DNA from 2 places in the Bacillus sp. P4_E1 genome. Region 2 is predicted to be linked to the other one. Evidence: predicted binding sites of a transcription regulator. Region 2 holds the regulator's gene; the other holds the start of a gene.
The links. Region 2 encodes LexA, which represses DNA repair genes until DNA is damaged. Its sites were predicted from a motif close to CGAACATATGTTCG; they were not measured.
Positions count from the first base shown of each region.

Region 1: addB (helicase-exonuclease AddAB subunit AddB) is a predicted target of LexA. The motif match lies at 3,024-3,037, and genes of this name have one in related genera.

Region 1 covers NZ_JBFUIV010000003.1:380,326-386,898, forward strand. The annotation lists partial or broken gene AC1DS7_RS06270 (hypothetical protein) at 1-150, shown strand, start outside; gene AC1DS7_RS06275 (hypothetical protein) at 201-386, opposite strand; partial or broken gene AC1DS7_RS06280 (RNA-guided endonuclease TnpB family protein) at 689-766, shown strand; gene AC1DS7_RS06285 (competence protein ComK) at 816-1,397, shown strand; gene AC1DS7_RS06290 (TVP38/TMEM64 family protein) at 1,732-2,325, shown strand; gene lepB (signal peptidase I) at 2,382-2,945, shown strand; gene addB (helicase-exonuclease AddAB subunit AddB) at 3,063-6,573, shown strand, end outside.
Region 2 covers NZ_JBFUIV010000019.1:92,922-99,494, reverse strand. The annotation lists gene glnR (transcriptional repressor GlnR) at 46-435, shown strand; gene glnA (type I glutamate--ammonia ligase) at 484-1,818, shown strand; gene AC1DS7_RS22700 (PadR family transcriptional regulator) at 2,111-2,434, shown strand; gene AC1DS7_RS22695 (DUF1700 domain-containing protein) at 2,427-2,969, shown strand; gene AC1DS7_RS22690 (DUF4097 family beta strand repeat-containing protein) at 2,970-3,773, shown strand; gene lexA (transcriptional repressor LexA) at 3,877-4,491, opposite strand; gene AC1DS7_RS22680 (YneB family resolvase-like protein) at 4,633-5,289, shown strand; gene AC1DS7_RS22675 (DUF896 domain-containing protein) at 5,335-5,574, shown strand; gene AC1DS7_RS22670 (bifunctional metallophosphatase/5'-nucleotidase) at 5,615-6,573, opposite strand, start outside.

The DNA of each region.
Region 1 (6,573 bases), on a different contig from region 2:
AAAATGATAAAGTGACGGTAATTGATTTGAGGAAGTCTCATTCTCGGTATTTAGATCAAGAACCATATATAATCATAGTACAGGTTGAAAGAGATACAGAGAATCTTGAAAGAAAAAATAGTAGGTTTTTTTGAGGGTGAAGAAGAATGAAGGAAATGGCAATCAGTATGTAAAAAGGGCTTTCCGTAAAGGAAGGCCTTTTAGTGTTCTTTCACAGCTTTTTTCTTTTCACGTTTCTTGCATTCTGGACATTTAGATTTACGAAAAGGCTTCGCGAAGAACAGTAAAATAAAAAATAAACCGAATATAATACTCGCTGAATTTTTTACGATAACAATGCTACTATTTTTCATTTGAATTGTTGGATGATCTTGCTTTTCTTCCATGAGAGACCTCCGTATATTTGATTTATATTTTAATTATAGCAAAATTAATTGCTGTAATTATATGAAAAGGGGAATGTGTTAAACATATTACAAATGATATAAATTCTTTTTTCGTATACAGAATCCTCTTTTTATACAGATTATTCCTTTAATATTCGTATATCATTATTAACAGATTTGTATTATATTTGATTTATTATAAGTATTTGTAAAGAATCGTAGAATGTAAAGCATTTCCTTTTCGTAGGTGCTACTATAAAAGGGAAATGAAGAAGGGAAATTAAATAGCAATCGAAAATTAAAAAAAGAGAGGTGAAAAATCTGTTACTAACAAAAGAGCGAGTATAGATAAAAGTATTCTTAGCGTGCAAAAACTACATACTCTAAGGATATACATTTGCCTATATTTGTAGTAGCAGACAGTAGACTATGGAAAGTAAAGTAGAACGTTATGTCGAAAACTATGTTGTAAGCAAAAATACAATGGCCTTACTTCCTGTTGTTCTAGGAGAAAAGAAAGTTGTTACGCGAATTGTAGAAATGGAAGATTCTTTTTTCGTATTTCAAAAGCCTCTTGATATTATAGAGAGAAGTTGCCGGAAGCATGGTTCTAGTTTCTTTGGAAGAAAAGAAGGAACGAAGGAGTTAACTCGTATTACACATAAAGCTCCTATCGCAATTAGCCCGACAGATCAACTTTATTTTTTCCCTACGTATTCTTATTCTCGAAAAGAGTGTGCGTGGTTATCTCATTTTCATATTGAAGATAATAAAGAATTAAAAGATGGAAATCTTATTATTAGATTTATAAATGGTTTCGCTGTGAAACTAGAAATGTCAAAAAGTAGCTTTGAAAATCAGCAAAATCGTACAGCGAAATTGCGGACAGAGTATGAAGATCGTAAGAAAAAACAAGGAAATCCTTGCTTTAAAGAGATTGATAAAAATGAAGAATCTAAATTAACACCAGCATATGAGAAAGTGTATTTTGTGAAGGAAGGCGAAGTGTGAGAGGAAAAGGATGGGGAGACTCATCCTTTTTATTTGTCTGTTTTTGTCGGAAAGTCGATAAAAATCAAATTGTGGTCGATGTATTCAGAAAATCACCAGTGTAATTTCATTTACCGAAAAAATCATCAAAAAATATTGTTTCTCAAACAACCAAACGTACAACAAACCTTGTCGAATATTGAAAGATTATCATAGCATAATAATGAAGGAATTCTAGCGAATGATATGGAAACTTTAATAAATACATCTCCATATGTCGTATCTACCATTTCCTCTTTCATTTAAGCGATGATACAGTAGAGGTAGTAATTAGAGTAAAGGGGTAAAGTGTAGAATGGATTTTCAAACGATCAAAGAGTATTTTTCACCAGAAAATATGGATCATATTGTTGAAAGTTATCGTGCGTTCGGACCGCTTCTCGGTATTGGCTTACCGATGATTGAGGCGCTTATTCCGGCATTGCCACTCATTGTGTTTGTGTTGGCGAATGCTGTTGCATTTGGTTTTTGGTTCGGTTTTCTTTATTCATGGATTGGGTCAGTAATTGGTGCAATGCTTGTATTTTTCATTATTCGTAGCTTTGGAAGAAGTCGTTTCTTTTCTTTTGTAAATAAGCATGAGAGAGTGCGAAAAGCGATGGGATGGATTGAAAGAAAAGGGTTCGCGCCAATCTTTGTTATATTTTGTTTTCCGTTCACACCATCTGCGCTTATAAATGTTGTAGCTGGTTTGTCTCGCATTAGCGTAAAACAGTTTGGACTAGCATTAGCATTTGGAAAGCTTGTTATGATCTTTATTTTAACGTATATCGGTCATGATTTAGTGTCATTTATTCATAAGCCAGTGAAATCGGTTATTGTGGGCGTTGTTATTTTTATTTTATGGTATGTCGGTAAAAAAATTGAAGTAAAGTTAGAACTACATTAGGAAAAGTCTTCTTTGTAAAGATAAGCTTCATCATTAAAGGGCGAGGGGAGAAGCGAATGAAGAAAACTTTGAAAAAAGAAGGGCTAGAGTGGATAAGAACAATTTTAATTGGTGTACTATTAGCTGTATTTTTTCGAACGTTTTTCTTTTCAACGTACGTTGTAGAGGGGAAGTCAATGATGCCGACATTGCAAGATGGAAATATGCTCGTTGTGAATAAGGTGAGTTATCAAGTAGGGGACTTGAATCGATTTGATGTCGTCGTTTTTCATGCGAATAAAAAAGAGGACTATGTAAAGCGAATTATTGGTTTACCTGGGGATCATATCGAATATAAGCATGATAAATTATATATAAACGGACAATTCGTGGAGGAACCTTATTTAGAGACGTATAAGAAAGAGGCGAATGGACGGCAATTAACAGGTGATTTTAAATTAGAAGAATTAACGAAAGAAAAGTTTGTACCACCCGGTTCTATTTTTGTAGTTGGTGACAACCGCCTTGGTAGTTGGGATAGTAGGCACTTCGGCTTTGTGAAAGCTGATACAGTTGTCGGTAAAGTTGATTTACGATATTGGCCGATTCAAGAGGTACAAACGAATTTTTCAAAAGGCTGATATAATAAAATGAAGTATAAGGAAAAGACAAACGAGTATGTTTGTCTTTTTTATCGTCCTATAATACAATTGTGATAGCAAACTAACGTTCGTTATGTAAGTGAAAGGTGGGGTTTCATGTCACTTCGATTTGTGATTGGTAGAGCTGGAAGTGGAAAAAGTACACTTTGTTTACACGAAGTGCAAGAAGAGTTAAAACAGCGCCCAAGAGGGAAAACAATATTATATCTTGTGCCAGAACAGATGACATTCCAAACGCAGCAGGCGTTAATTGGGAGCGAAGATGTAAGAGGTTCTATTCGGGCACAAGTTTTTAGTTTTTCGCGATTAGCGTGGAAGGTGCTGCAAGAAGTTGGCGGAGCGAGTCGTCTTCATATTGATGAAGCTGGTGTACATATGTTGCTTCGTAAAATTGTAGAATCTCGTAAAGATGGATTATCGGTGTTTCAAAAAGCAGCGGAGCAAAACGGTTTCTTTGAACATCTTGGTAGTATGATTGCTGAGTTTAAACGTTACAATGTGACGCCATCTAACGTATATGAAATGTGGCAACAATTAGACACGCATAGCAGTAGTGCAGAGCAAAAGCTGCTAGCGAATAAAGTGTATGATTTACAGTTACTATATGATGATTTTGAACGTGCTTTAATCGGAAAGTATTTAGATTCAGAAGACTACTTACAATTATTAATTGAGAAGCTTTCAGACTCTGAGTATGTAAAAGGCGCGGAAATTTATATAGATGGATTCCATTCATTTTCTCCTCAAGAGCTAGAAATCGTTAGAGGGCTAATGAGATTAGGAACAAGAGTAACAATAACATTAACGATGGATGAAAAAACGTTAGCGCAGCCAGTGAATGAACTAGATTTATTTTATGAAACGACGTTAACGTATGAACGAATAAAACAAGTAGCGCGTGAAGAGAAAATAGAAATTGAAAAAACAATTCCACTTATGGAACAACCGCGTTTTCATTCTCCAGCATTAGCTCATTTAGAAACGCATTATGAAGCGCGTCCGAATGAAAAGTATCATGGTGAAGCGAGTGTAACAATTAGTACAGCAGCTAATTTACGAGCTGAAGTAGAAGGTGTAGCTCGTGAAATTAGAAGACTTGTGGCGGATGAAGACTATCGTTACCGAGATATCGCAGTCCTTCTTCGTAACGGAGAAAGTTATTACGACGTAATGCGAACGTTATTTACGGATTATAATATCCCGCATTTCATCGATGAAAAACGCCCAATGTCACATCATCCGCTAGTAGAATGTATTCGTTCTGCACTCGAGATTATTAGCGGGAATTGGCGTTATGATGCAGTATTTCGCTGCGTGAAAACAGAGCTTTTATATCCATTAGATGTAAGAAAAGAAGCGATGCGCGAAGAGATGGATGAGTTTGAAAACTACTGTTTAGCGTACGGTGTACAAGGGAAGAGATGGACTTCTGAAGATCCGTGGATGTATCGTCGTTATCGTTCTCTTGATGATGCGAGCGAAATGATAACAGACAGTGAGCGTGAAATGGAAGAGAGAATAAATCGACTTCGCGACGTTGTAAGAACGCCAGTTTTTCGTATGCAAAAAAGACTGAAGCGTGCTGGAACAGTTATGCAAATGTGCGAAGCGGTATATTTATTTTTAGAGGAGCTTGACGTTCCGAAAAAACTAGAAGAATTACGTGTTCGTGCAGAAGAAAATGGAGATTTCTTATTTGCGACAGACCATGAGCAAGTATGGGAAGAAGTGATGAATCTTCTTGATACGTTCGTTGAGATGCTTGGCGAAGAGAAGATGTCCCTTTCAATGTTTACGGAGGTTATGTCGACAGGTCTTGAGGCACTTCAATTTGCGAACATTCCGCCGTCACTAGATCAAGTGTTAGTTGCTAATATTGATCATTCTAGATTATCAGATATTAAAGCGACGTTCATTATTGGAGTAAATGAAGGAGTGATTCCAGCAGCGCCTATGGATGAAGGTATGCTTTCTGATGAGGAAAGAAATGTTCTCACCGCTGCAGGTATCGAATTAGCACCAACGACGAGACAAACTTTATTAGAAGAACAGTTCGTTATGTATCAAATGGTGACGAGAGCATCTGAGAAGTTATACATTTCCTGTCCGCTTGCGGATGAAGAAGGAAAGACGTTACTTGCTTCTAGTTTTATTAAGAAAATAAAAAGAATGTTCCCTGATGTGAAAGAATCGTTTATTACGAATGATGTAAATGACTTATCGCGTTCGGAACAAATCTCATATGTAGCAACGCCAGAAGTAACGTTGTCTTATGTCATGCAGCAACTGCAAACGTGGAAGCGATACGGATTTGAAGGGAATTTAGACTTTTGGTGGGACGTATATAACTTCTACGTTACTTCAGATGAATGGAAGCAAAAAAGTAGCCGTGTGTTATCAAGTTTATTCTACCGAAATCGTGCACAGAAACTAAGTACAGATGTAAGTAGGGATTTATATGGAGATACAATTAAGGGAAGCGTTTCTCGTATGGAACTATTTAATCGCTGTGCGTACGCTCATTTTGCTCAGCACGGTTTATCGCTAAGAGAGCGTGATATTTTCAAACTTGATGCGCCAGATATCGGTGAATTATTCCATGCAGCGCTGAAGAGAATTGCAGACAAGCTATTACGTGAAAATCGGACTTGGGCGGATTTATCAATAAAAGAGTGTGAACACCTTTCTGCTTTAGTAATAGAAGAAATTGCACCGTTATTACAAAGACAAATTTTATTAAGTTCGAACCGTCATTTCTATTTAAAGCAAAAACTACAACAAATCATTTTCCGTACGTCACTTATTCTTCGTGAACATGCGAAGTCGAGTGGATTTGTACCAGTTGATTTAGAAGTACCGTTCGGTATGGGCGGGACTGGATCTCTTCCGCCAATGGAATTTGCGTTGCCAAATGGTGTGAAGATGGAAGTGGTTGGCCGTATTGACCGTGTTGATAAGGCGGAAGATGAGAGTGGTACGTTCCTTCGTATTATTGATTATAAATCAAGTTCGAAAGCGTTAGATTTAACAGAAGTGTATTACGGACTCGCACTTCAAATGTTAACGTATTTAGATGTTGTTACTTCAAATGCACATACGTGGATGAAAAAGGGCAGTACTGCATCACCGGCGGGTGTATTGTATTTCCATATTCATAACCCGATTGTTGAGATGAAAGGCGATGCATCTGAAGAAGAAATTGAGAAAGAAATTTTAAAGAAATTTAAAATGAAAGGTCTCGTACTAGGAGATGCTGACGTTGTGCGTTTAATGGATAATAAACTTTCAACAGGAAGCTCTGATATTATTTCTGCTGGTCTGAAAAAAGATGGTAGTTTTAGTGCGCGTTCTAGCATTGCAAGTGAACAAGAGTTTAACGTACTTCAAAAATATGTACACCACTCGTTTGAAAATATCGGAAAAGACATTACAGAAGGTGTTATCGATATTGCTCCTTACAAAAAGGGGAATAAAGCGGCATGTACGTTCTGTAACTTCAAATCTGTTTGTCAATTTGATGAATCACTTGAAGATAACCAATTCCGTACGTTGAAAGATATGAAAGATAGCGAAGCGATGGAGAAAATTAGAGAGGAGGTTGGCGGAG
Region 2 (6,573 bases):
TGGTATAAAATGAGAAACAGTTAAGGCGAAGGAGGAACTGAAACAATGAAAGAAGATAGACGTTCTGCTCCGCTGTTTCCAATTGGTATTGTAATGGATTTAACACAATTATCTGCACGTCAAATTCGCTACTATGAAGAGCATAATCTTATTTTTCCAACCCGTACAAAAGGGAATCGTAGATTATTTTCATTTAACGATGTAGATAAATTGTTGGAAATTAAAGATTTGTTAGATCAAGGCTTAAATATGGCCGGAATTAAACAAGTATTGCAAATGAAAGAAAATCAAACAGAAGCAGTGAAAGTAAAAGAAGAAACGAAAGAAATTTCAAAATCCGAGCTTCGCAAAATTCTTCGAGATGAACTACAACATACAGGTAGATTTAATCGGACCTCATTGCGACAAGGTGACATTTCAAGGTTTTTTCACTAAAGATAACTGATTCTGAAGGTGTTTAGAGGGACTAAGGAGGAATTTATAATGGCTAGGTACACAAAAGAAGATATTTTCCGTTTGGCGAAAGAAGAGAATGTAAAGTATATCCGTCTGCAATTTACGGACCTTTTAGGGGTAATTAAAAACGTAGAAATTCCAGTGAGCCAATTAACAAAAGCTCTTGATAACAAAATGATGTTTGATGGATCTTCTATTGAAGGTTTCGTACGTATTGAAGAATCTGATATGTATTTATATCCGGATTTAGATACTTGGGTAATTTTCCCTTGGACAGCTGAAAAAGGTAAAGTAGCTCGTTTAATCTGTGATATTTACAATGCTGATGGTACTCCATTTGATGGTGACCCACGTAACAACTTAAAGCGTGTGTTAAAAGAAATGGAAGCATTAGGATTCTCAGATTTCAATCTTGGACCAGAGCCAGAATTCTTCCTATTTAAAGTTGATGAAAAAGGAAATCCAACATTAGAATTAAACGATAACGGTGGATACTTCGACCTTGCGCCGATGGATCTAGGGGAAAACTGTCGTCGTGATATCGTTCTTGAACTTGAAGAAATGGGCTTTGAAATTGAAGCATCTCACCATGAGGTTGCGCCAGGTCAACATGAAATTGACTTTAAATATGCAAATGCAATTCGCTCATGTGATGACATTCAAACATTCAAGCTTGTTGTAAGAACGATTGCTCGTAAACATGGTTTACACGCAACATTTATGCCGAAACCATTATACGGTGTGAACGGTTCAGGTATGCACTGTAACTTATCACTATTTAAAAATGGTGAGAACGTATTCTTCGATCAAAACGGTGATTTACAATTAAGTGATGATGCTCGTCACTTCATCGCAGGTATTTTAAAACATGCGCCAGCATTTACAGCGGTAGCAAACCCAACTGTAAACTCTTACAAGCGTTTAGTACCTGGATATGAAGCTCCATGTTACGTAGCATGGTCTGCACAAAACCGTAGTCCATTAGTGCGTATCCCTGCATCTCGTGGTATTAGTACACGCGTAGAAGTACGTAGTGTTGACCCAGCTGCGAACCCGTATTTAGTAATGGCTACATTATTAGCAGCAGGTCTTGATGGAATTAAAAATAAATTAACTCCACCAGCTGCAGTAGACCGTAACATCTACGTAATGACAAAAGAAGAGCGTGAAGAAGCAGGTATCGTTGACTTACCAGCAACATTAGCGCAAGCGTTAGTTACTTTACAATCTAATGAAATCGTATGTGGCGCATTAGGTGATCATTTACTTGAGCACTTCATTGAAGCAAAAGAAATTGAGTGGGATATTTTCCGCACGCAAGTTCACCAATGGGAACGCGATCAATATATGTCTCTATACTAAGAGAGAAAAAAGCCCTAATACTACGGTATTAGGGCTTTTTTTATTTGTGGCAAATATAAAGGCTTGTGAAATGAATTGGATGGGTGCCCGCAAAAAGTCATGTGGATTATTTAAAATGCGTGCTAGCTATGAATGAAAATGTGGAAGTTGAAATATGGTGTGGATGTATTTAATTCGAAAATTAAGTATTGAAAAATATAGTACCTTGCAATAAACAATACTAAGTGGTATATTATGGATAAAATAGCTACCGTTTATTGAACAGTACTAAAATGAGAAAGGGGGATTGTCCTTGAACGTTCAGTTTAAAAAAGGTGTGTTAGAACTATGTGTTTTGGCACTAGTGAAACGTAAAGATAGTTACGGTTATGAACTTGTTCAGCAAATCTCTAATAAATTTTTAATATCGGAAGGTTCTGTATATCCGTTATTACGTCGTTTAACGAAAGAGGGATATTTTCAAACGTATTTAAAAGAATCCACGGAAGGACCGCCCCGTAAATATTATCAACTAACAGAGCAAGGAGAGATGCAACTTACTTTATTAGTAACAGAGTGGCGTGATTTTGCTAAAGGTGTTCAAGAAATTATTGAAGGGGTGGAATGGGATGAGTAAAGAGCAGTTTCTTAAAGAATTATCAAGTCATCTTAGAAAGTTACCAGAAGAAGAGCGACAAGATATTTTATTTGATTATGAAGAGCACTTTCAGTTTGGGATGGAAGAGGGGAAAACTGGATCAGAAATAATAAAAGGACTTGGCTCTCCGAAAGTAATTGCGAAAGACTTACTTGCGATGTATCGATTTGATGAAATGAAAAAAGATCCGTCGACTTCAAATGTGACAAGAGCTGTCATGGCAGCGGTTGGACTTAGTTTGTTTAATTTTATTATTGTGTTAGGCCCGTTAGTTGCAATTATAGCTTTTATATTTTCCTTTTGGGTCGGTGGGATTGCTAGTGTAGTGACACCATTTTTCGTTATTGTAAAAGTATTTATGGGCACTTTCATATGGTTGGATCTTTTCGTTAGTATAACGTTTGTCGGAGTAGGTTTGTTGTTATGTATTGTAGCTTATTATAGTACGAAGTGGTTTAAAAGATTATGTGTACGCTATGTAGTCTGGAACTTCAAAATGATAAAAGGGGAGTAGATGATGAAAAAGATATTATTAGTAGCTATCGCTTGTATCATTATTGGAGTAATAGGGATTTCACAAACATATGAAAAAGCAGTACAAACTGCAGAGAAAGGAGATAAAGAGGACGTAATTAAAAACGAAACGCTAAAAAATGTAGAAGTTAAGTTAGATGCTGGAGATATTGTTGTCCAAAAATCTCCTGATTCCTCTTTTTATGTAAAGCAAAAAGGAGACGTAAGTAAACAGGAGATTCGTATTGCTGAAGATGGTGATACATTAAAAATCATAGGGGAAATAGAAAAAGGTGTTTCATTTGATTTTTCATTTTACAATTTCGGATTTCAAACGCCTACATTGACTATATTAGTACCTGAACGTTCTTATCAAGAGATAAAAGTAAATTCATCCGCTGGACAAATAGAAATAAGTAATGTGAAAAGTGACCGCGTAAGTGTTGAAACACTCGCCGGAGAAGTGGATTTGAAACATGTAACAGCAAAGAGTGTGGAGGGGTCTACAAAAGCTGGTGAGGTGAATTTTAAAAAAGTAATAGGGAAAGTAACAGCAAAAACGGCTAGTGGGGATATAGATATTATTGATCATGATTCTAAATATGATTTAGAGGTAAGTTCAACTGCTGGAGATGTAGATATTACTTTATTGGAAAAACCACGAGATGCAGTTATAACTGGGCAAACTGCTGCTGGAGACGTGACAATTTTTAATGAAGACAATAAAAATATAACGATTGGTAATGGTAGTAAAAAGATTAGCGGTAAAACCGCTGCTGGAGATGTTACTATTGAAACGCGTTAATAATTAATGAAACGCATTCTTTTGAATGAACGGAAATCTATCAAAATATAAAAAGAAGATAATTACCTATATAAATAAGGGAATTATCTTCTTTTTATTATTTTTAATGTAAATCACGATATACGCCAATTACTTTTCCAATAACTGACACTTGTTTTAAAATAATAGGTTCTAGTGAAGAGTTTTCCGGTTGTAGACGGAAATGATCTTTTTCTTTATAGAAACGTTTAACAGTTGCTTCGTTATCTTCTGTTAAAGCAACTACAATTTCACCGTTGTATGCAGACTGTTGTTGGCGAACAACAACTAAATCACCATCAAAGATACCGGCTTCAATCATGCTATCTCCAGAAATGCGTAACATAAACACTTGATCTGCTCCAGCAACGATACTAGCTGGAAGTGGGAAGTGATCTTCTACACTTTCGACTGCTGTAATCGGTAAACCGGCAGTAACTTTTCCGATGATTGGAACTTGAATAACAGATTGTGTTTCCGTTCGGTTGTCACCTAAAATTTCAATTGCGCGTGGTTTTGTTGGATCGCGTCGAATATATCCCTTTTCTTCTAGTCGTGATAAATGTCCGTGCACTGTAGAACTAGAAGCAAGGCCGACTGCTTGACCGATTTCACGTACGGAAGGTGGATATCCTTTTTCTTGTACTTTTAGCTTAATAAAGTCGAGAATGTCTTGCTGGCGTTTCGTTAACTTTTCCATGTTTTCTAACACCTCGTTTTCTTTCATTTTTCTTATTATTAAGTATAACATGCGAAAAAACATTCTACAAACATAAGTTCGAACGAAAGGCAAATTTATGATACACTATAAGGAAAATATAGTGAGAAAGAAGGGTTCAAAATGAATGCAATTATTTATGCACGTGTGAGCACAACAAAAGAAGCACAGGAAACATCATTATTGCGTCAAAAAGATGAATTATTGCATTTAGCTGAGCGCTATCAAATGGATGTTACAAAGGTAATTGAGGAGCAGGCTAGCGGTTATACAATTGAACGTGATGGCATATTAGAAGTGCTAGATACAATTCGAGATGAACAAGTTGATGTACTACTTATACAAGATGAAACGCGTCTTGGTAGAGGAAATGCAAAGATTGCGTTAATGCATTGTTTACATAAAGAGGGGATAAAAGTTTATACGCACACGCATAGTGGTGAATTACAGCTTTCAGATTCTGATTCGATGGTGCTAAATATAATTGGGATCGTTGAAGAGTATCAAAGAAAGATCCACAATTTAAAAATTAAACGTGGCATGCAAAGAGCAGTGGAGAAAGGATTTCGTCCAGAAAATAATTTGAAAAATCGTCATTTAAGCGTAGGACGTGAGAAAAAAGAAGTGCCAATTGAGGAAATTGTACGTTTGCGCCGGAATGAATTAACTTTTGAAGAAATTGCAGCAACACTTCGTGGTTTTGGTCATGATGTTTCAAAAGCAACTGTACATCGAAGGTATGTAGAATATACAAAGCAATTGCTTGATAAAGAGGAATAACTATTGTATGATAATAATCAGTTTTGAGTAGAAGGGGGATTCGAGATGCCAAGTCAAGAACTCATTGAACGCATTAACTTCTTAGCGAAAAAAGCAAAAGCTGAAGGCTTAACTGAAGAAGAACAACGTGAGCGCCAATCGCTTCGTGAACAATATTTAAAAGGATTTCGTCAAAATATGTTAAACGAATTAAAAGGAATTAAAGTCGTTAACGAAGAAGGCACGGACGTTACACCGGCGAAATTAAAAGCTTTAAAAAAGCAGGATAATGCAAAATTAAATTAAAAGATGGGCATAGCCCATCTTTTTTTATTTGTTAAAATTGTTATTTAATAACTTTCCAGTTTTCATTTTTCGTTGCTTCTATCCTTTTATGCTTCAATATATAGTTAGCGATAAGTTCAGACATATCTGTTGGTATGTCTTTTACTACTGGTTTATTTTGAAACATAAAGAAGTTCCCGCCACCGCTTGCACGATAATTATTCATAACAACGTCATATTCTTCATTCATATTAAGAGGAGTGCCTTTATACTGCAAAGACTCTACTCTCTCTCCAATTGGTTTTGAAATGTTTAATACATACGAAATCCCTTCCCACATATCGTAATTATAGTGTTGTGGTTTTGGTTCTATATAGGTAGGGTTTACGATGATGGTTCCATCTGCTTTTAATGTGAAATAAGAAGCAGAGAGTTCGAGAGCATCTTTTATATCCGCTCCGGTTATTCTAATTACTTTTAATGTATTTGGATAAATATAATTAGAAACGATGTCACGCATTGTTACATGTTTCGGGAAACCTGGAGATGTATTATGAAACAAACTTGTACAAGAAATTGAAACATTAGCTATATCCATCTGTATTTTATTTATGAATTCAATAAAAGGATGGTCTTGCAAACGTGTTTGCATAGCATCGGAAATTTGCATATCCCCATAAATTATTCCAATAGGTTTATCAAGCCAATTTTGTGTTTTCTCTTCATAATTGGCAACCAAGGAAAGAACATCTTGGTCTGCCGCAATTCCTTGTACGGGCAATAACTCTGAATAACTCTCTTTTTTTACCCATTTTTGTTCTGCTTTTTCGAATGTTACTGTTACTTTTCCAACTGAGTGTCCATTGCATCCGGTCTGTAAAATTGTTACACCATTAATCACGGTGTGAGCGATTTCTCGGTGTTGGTGGCCTGTTAGTAAAATATCTATGCCTTCAATTTCATGGCACATTGCATATCCTTGGTTTTCACCTGTTAAAACTTCAGTCGGTACTCCGGTTT